3 regions of the Faecalibacter sp. genome follow, and region 1 is predicted to be linked to each of the others. Evidence: riboswitches for the same ligand, from Rfam matches in the RefSeq annotation. Region 1 holds a riboswitch; each other region holds the start of a gene.
What was found. Region 1 has a riboswitch for cobalamin ahead of AC1QSP_RS05015 (TonB-dependent receptor). Riboswitches for the same ligand answer to the same signal wherever they lie in the genome.
Positions count from the first base shown of each region.

Region 2: another riboswitch for cobalamin. It lies ahead of AC1QSP_RS10970 (acyl-CoA thioesterase); the one in region 1 lies ahead of AC1QSP_RS05015 (TonB-dependent receptor).
Region 3: another riboswitch for cobalamin. It lies ahead of AC1QSP_RS10925 (TonB-dependent receptor plug domain-containing protein); the one in region 1 lies ahead of AC1QSP_RS05015 (TonB-dependent receptor).

Region 1 covers NZ_CM169987.1:1,097,884-1,100,162, forward strand. The annotation lists cobalamin riboswitch at 964-1,149, shown strand; gene AC1QSP_RS05015 (TonB-dependent receptor) at 1,259-2,279, shown strand, end outside.
Region 2 covers NZ_CM169987.1:2,339,413-2,341,691, forward strand. The annotation lists gene tnaA (tryptophanase TnaA) at 1-620, opposite strand, end outside; gene AC1QSP_RS10970 (acyl-CoA thioesterase) at 746-1,153, opposite strand; adenosylcobalamin (AdoCbl) riboswitch at 1,235-1,380, opposite strand; gene AC1QSP_RS10975 (LOG family protein) at 1,475-2,279, shown strand, end outside.
Region 3 covers NZ_CM169987.1:2,328,577-2,330,855, reverse strand. The annotation lists gene AC1QSP_RS10930 (pyruvate dehydrogenase complex E1 component subunit beta) at 1-469, opposite strand, end outside; cobalamin riboswitch at 607-796, shown strand; gene AC1QSP_RS10925 (TonB-dependent receptor plug domain-containing protein) at 832-2,279, shown strand, end outside.

The sequences.
Region 1 (2,279 bases):
AACGAACCAAAAAAGACATTGCTAAAATCTTCGACTAAAACTAAATTGATTCCGAGGAATGAATTAAATCACTCGCTATCGCTCGGTAATTCATTCTGATCTCTTCTTCAATTTATTTTCTTAACGTCTGCGATTTTCAGGCAATATTTTTATTGTCTAATCTTTCGATACAATTTTCATTTGCTGGAGCAACGAAAATTACTCAAAGTGGGGAAAGAGTTATGGGTTGAGGGTTGTGAGTGTTACTCATTTGATGAGATCCTCCACTTCGACTATGCTCAGTGACCAGTTCAGGATGACTAGCTGGATGTGACCTTGCACTTCGACTACGCTCCCTTCGAGAACCTCAGGGACCACACTTCGGGTGACTACAGTGACCTGTTCAGGGTGACTAGCTGGATGTGACCTTGCACTTTGACTACGCTCCCTTCGAGAGCCTCAGTGGCCGTGCTTTAGGGTGACAGATTTTAATATTTACTCTATGTTCATTTTTTTCGTCAAAAAAACGAACCAAAAAAGACATTGCTAAAATCTTCGACTAAAACTAAATTGATTCCGAGGAATGAATTAAATCACTCGCTATCGCTCGGTAATTCATTCTGATCTCTTCTTCAATTTATTTTCTTAACGTCTGCGATTTTCAGGCAATATTTTTATTGTCTAATCTTTCGATACAATTTTCATTTGCTGGAGCAACGAAAATTACTCAAAGTGGGGAAAGAGTTATGGGTTGAGGGTTGTGAGTGTTACTCATTTGATGAGATCCTCAACTTCGACTATGCTCCCTTCGAGGGCCTCAGGGACCGCGCTTCGAGGGCCTCAGGGACCGTACTTTGAGTGACCACAGTAACCAGTTTAGGATGACAAATGTTTGTTTCTTTATAAATAATGTTAAGATCGCGAAAGACAACATTAAAGTTCATCCTTAACATAAATGCATATTGTAAATCAGTAAAAAAATGATACATTTGAACCACTTTTGGTGCGAAAGTAACATTTCGGTAACAGGGAATCAGGTGAAAATCCTGAACAAACCCGCTGCTGTAAGCTCCGTAAAAGTTCTAAAAGAAATACCACTGTTCCAGTTAAGAATGGGAAGGTTTTTAGAATGGAGTAAGTCAGAAGACCTACCAAGAGTATAAGAATTGATTTGCTTTCGGGACCTAAAGCGAAGAATACTAATTTAACTGAATACCTGTAAAGGTGTAGCTTAAATTAACTTCTTTATATTCTCGTTAGCAACAAACGTAAAATGCTAATGAGAACTATATATCAGCTTTACTTTTGTTGCCTTTGTATTATAGGATTAGGATCTTTTGTTGATGGACAAGAGGTGAAAGATTCTGTGTATCATTTGCAACAAGTAAATCTCAATCATTCAAAACCTTTAGAACTAATTGCGCCTCAAACTTTAGAGGGAGCAACATTAACACGTCTGAACAGTCATACTGTTGCTGATGCCTTACGCTATTTTTCTGGCGTTCAACTAAAAGATTATGGTGGTGTAGGTGGTCTGAAGACGGTTGATGTCCGTAGTATGGGAAGTCAGCACGTGGGTGTATATTATGATGGCATACAATTAGGAAATGCACAAAATGGTGTGGTGGATTTAGGTAAATATTCATTAGATGATTTAGAAAGTATTTCGTTGTATAATGGTCAAAAAAGTAACATTTTTCAATCTGCAAAAGATTATGCATCAGCATCCTCCATCTATTTACAATCTAAAAAACCAGTTTTTGAATCAAAGAATTACAATTTAACAGTACGTTACAAGACTGGATCTATCCAATTGATTAATCCATCAGCACGATTTGAATATAAAATCAGTGATAAAATTTCTACATCAATCAGTACAGAATATGTAAAAAGTGATGGAGAATATAAATTTCGTGTAATAAAACGAAATGCAGATAACAGTATAGCGCATGATACAACTGCTATTCGTAAAGATGGGCAAATAGAGGCTAAAAGATTTGAAGTTGGATTTTATGGTCAGCACGGAACTTTAAATTGGAATGTAAAAGGCTATAGTTATTTGTCTGATCGTGGTATACCCGCTGCCATTATTCGGAATGGATTTGGTGCAAAAGGACAAACTTTAACGGATAAAAATTATTTTGCACAAGGAAGTATCCAAAAAAAATGGGGAAAATTTGAATCGCGAATCAATCTAAAATATGCGCACGACTTTACGCATTATGTTGATACTGTTTCATCCATAAAAACACAAAATAAATATACCCAACAAGAATTTTATTTTTCGTCGGCTCATTACT
Region 2 (2,279 bases), 1.2 Mb from region 1:
TTGTCGGACAAGGCCTTAACTTTTCTGATATTATCAACAGAAACTGGTTGACCACCAGATGAGTTACAAGTAATCGTGATTAAAGTAAAAGGGATATTTTCTTTTCCATATTTCTTATAAACTTCTTCAAGTTTATGAAGATCGATATTTCCTTTGAACGGATGAATTAATTCACTATCAAACGCTTCATCAATTGTACAATCGATAGCATGGGCTTTTCTAAATTCAATATGTCCTTTTGTTGTATCAAAATGTGAATTTCCAGGAATAACATTTCCTTCTTTGACTAAGGCAGAAAATAATACGTTTTCTGCAGCACGTCCTTGATGTGTTGGTAACACATATTCATATCCAGTGATCTGATTTACCGTAGATTTTAATTTTTGAAACGATTGCGATCCAGCATAGCTTTCATCACCTGTCATCATTGCTCCCCATTGTTTATCAGACATTGCTCCTGTTCCGGAGTCAGTTAATAAATCAATAAAGACTTTTTGACTTTCAAGATTAAATAAGTTATAATCTTTTTCTTTGATCCATGCTTCACGCTCTTCACGTGTCGAAGGATAGATTTCTTCCACCATTTTTATTCGAAATGGTTCAGCGAAAGGTAGTTCCATCATTTTTTTGTTTGCTTTTGAATGTTAAATTTATAAAAGCTAAACGAGAAAAATGACTAAAAATTGGAGTAAAATAAAAAATCCTTAACGCTATAAGGTTAAGGACTTTATTTTTTTCTGATTAATTAGTCAATTACGGGAACTGGTCTTTTATTTTCGTTGATGGCAACTAAAGTAAATGTACCTGTAATGGCTTTATCACGACCATCTCTGTACATACTTTCAATAAAAACATCAATCTGTACATCTAAACTTGTACGACCTACACGTACTACTTTCCCTACGAATTCGACTAATGTACCTGCAGGAATTGAATGTTTAAAATCAATTTTATCACTACTTACCGTTACAATAGGCTTACGACAAAAACGCGTTGCTGTCATAAAAGCGATTTCATCCATTAAATACATTACTGCACCACCAAACATTGTTTTATGGTGATTTGTATCTCCAGGAAAAACAGCTTTAAAAACACGTGTTTCAGATTCAATAATTCGTTGTTCAATTAACTCCTCTCTTGTTTTACTTTCCATTTCTTTAATCATATCTACACACTACTTCTATTAAAATGTATATGTGATAATGTTTTTGTGGTGATTGAGAATAAAATCTCATTTGAATAGAGCTTCAATCCGCGAAAGCATTATCCATTAGGCCCATCAATTGGTAATCTGACTTTTCATGCGATCATGAATTACAGTTGCGCGACAGTTCGTGATTTTCACACGATTCCCCAATTGTTGAGTCCGAGCATTTTGCAAAGATAGAGAGATTCGTGTAAAGGAATGTTTTAATTAACGTATTATTTTATTGCATAATTCTTGTACCTTCAACATCAACTGATTTAAAAAACGATGAAAATAAAATTGATTAAAAATTTAATCCATAATGATAGAGAGTGGAACGACTTTATTTCGAGCTCGAATAACTTAACCAATAAAGTTATTCAAGATGTCAATTTCTGTACAAAAAATGTAGATTGGGAGAATTTAATATTAGACAATACTTCCTTTTTAGGATGTACCTTTCGCAAAGATGAAGCTATTCCATTAATTGAAAGAGGCGCATTTGTTTATCCTAAATTTAAGGATTTGCCTTATAATCCGTATCGAGGGAAATTATATTCATGGCAAGAATTAATGGAAGGATATTCAAAAGATCATGACAATAGTATAGATATTAATATTTATAAACATTTTATAAAACATAAATACAATCCACCCGTTTCAGAAGCCTTAGCTCAACGGCTACACGATCATTCCATTGATGATGCATTAAGAAGAATCCTAGAATATGATGACTTAGGCATGACGAAGAAAAAAGTCGTGGGATTTATGGGAGGTCATTCTACAAGAAGAGGAATACAATTTTATACCGAAACAGCAATTGCAGCACAATTAGCCACTCAAAAAGGGTATTATGTAGTAACTGGTGGTGGTCCTGGAATAATGGAAGCTGCTAATTTGGGTGCATATATGGGGAATTATTCTAAACAAGAATTATTTGATGCGATATCGATCTTAAAGGATTTAGATTTTGATAATATAGAAAATCCTGATTATTTAGCGAAAAATTTTCAAGAAAGATCGTTAGAAGTTTTAGCGAAATATCCGAATGGAGCAGAAAGTTTAGCTATTCCGACTTGGTTTTATGGGCATG
Region 3 (2,279 bases), 1.2 Mb from region 1:
ATCCTTTTGCGTCGTATGGATTAGAAGGGACAACAACTTTAAGTCCTGGTACATTTGCATACCAATTCTCAAATGCTTGTGAGTGAGTTGCTCCTAATTGTCCTGCTGAGGCTGTAGGTCCACGGAAAACAATTGGACAATTCCACTGTCCACCAGACATTTGGTATATTTTTGCTGCGTTATTTACGATTTGGTCGATTGCAACTAATGAGAAGTTAAATGTCATAAACTCTACAATAGGACGACATCCTGTTAATGTAGAACCCACTGCAATTCCTGTAAATCCAGATTCAGCAATAGGAGTATCAATAACACGTTTCGGTCCGAATTCATCTAACATTCCTTTTGAAGCTTTATAGGCACCATTGTATTCAGCAACCTCTTCCCCCATTAAGTAGACAGATTCATCGCGACGCATTTCTTCACTCATTGCTTCAGCGATTACTTCTCTAAAAGTTTTTATAGCCATTGTGATTTGATTTCGTTACTTTATTTTTTTCCTAAAGCAAATGTAATAAAAAAGTTAGGAAATATTAATTTATATCTCAAATAGCGGGTTAAAGAAATAATTTAGGCCTTAAATCTTTGAAAATTTAAAAAATCGTTTAGTTTTGTAAATGCAATGGTGCTCAGAAAATTGAGTTAAAAGGGAATTTGGTTCAAATCCAAAACTGTCCCCGCAACTGTACGTTTCAAAACTATTCTTTTTATACTTCACGCCACTGTTTTTAGATAAATGGGAAGGCTTAAAAGAATTGAAACAAGTCAGGAAACCTGCCATTCGTTAACCCTAAATTTTAAACACTTTCGGGGAGAAAGGTGTCAAAACATATGAAAAAATATTTCATTTTATTGGTTTTAGCTGCGACCGTTGCTTTTGGTCAAAGTGATTCGATCCATTTACAAGAAGTCGTTCTCACGGATCCTTTTTTATCGCATCACTACAAAAGCCAATCGCAAATCAAATTAAACGATAGCATCTTAAAGAAGAACAATGCCTCATTGAGCCAATTGTTGCAATTTGAATCCCCCGTCTATTTCAAAGAAAACGGTGTTGGAATGGTTTCTTCACCTTCTTTCCGAGGCACTTCCGCATCACAAACGGCGGTTATCTGGAACGGAATTAATATTAACTCTTCCATTAATGGACAAACTGATTTTTCTCCAATTAATGCTAAATCCTATGATGCTATCATTGTGAAACCTGGCGGTGGAAGTATCGCCTATGGTACAGGAGCAATCGGTGGAAGTATTCATTTAATGGATCAGATGAAGTGGGATAACCAACTTTCTCAATCCTTAGATTTAAATTACGGGAGTTTTGATTCGTATCAAGGAAATTATCAACTGCATTATGCCAAAGATAATTTTACTTCAACTGTCGGATATGCTCGTTTTCAATCGGATAATGATTATAAAATTAATAATCACCTGAAAAAAAATCGAAACGGAAAATATTACTTTAATACGATCGATGCCCATGCTGGAATTAGATTAAACGATCATCAATTGCGTTTGTATTCCCAATTCAATTTTGGATCACGAGAATTCAGCTTAACGGATCAGTTTGAAACGCCCACAATGTATAGCAATCAAGATTATCGCATCATGGGCCAATGGTTAATGAAAAGCAACCGTTGGAATTCCGATTTAAAATTAGCGTATACACACGAATCCAATCAATTTTATCCGAATCGAAACAGTACAACCACACAAGATTTAGAAGTCAACAATTGGATTGCAAAATATTATTTGAATTATAACTTCTCGCATAAACAGTCGTTGAGTTTAATTGCTGAAAACACGTATTCTAAAGGTTTAGGAACAAACATTTCGACATCTGATCGTAATATGTTTGGATTAGGATTACTTTACAAGTATGAACTTTCTGATCAACTGCATTATGAAGCAAGTATTCGACAAGACTTCTCATCAGTCTATGATGTTCCGTTTACTTATGCATTAGGCATCAATTATAAGCCGGTCGATCGGTACCAAATCCGTTTAAACGTTTCGAACAATTATCGCATTCCAACATTCAATGATTTATTTTGGGAAACTGGTGGTAACGAAGCATTAAAAGCCGAAAAAGCATTTCAGTTGGAATTAGGAAATGATTGGAAAGCAAAAAATTTGAACATCCAAACCAATATCTATTACAATGATATAAAAGACATGATTCAATGGATTCCAAACAATCAATCGTCGTATTGGACTCCTGTTAATCACAATCATGTGAAAACCTATGGCGCTGAAATCATCGCTGATTATCAATGGAA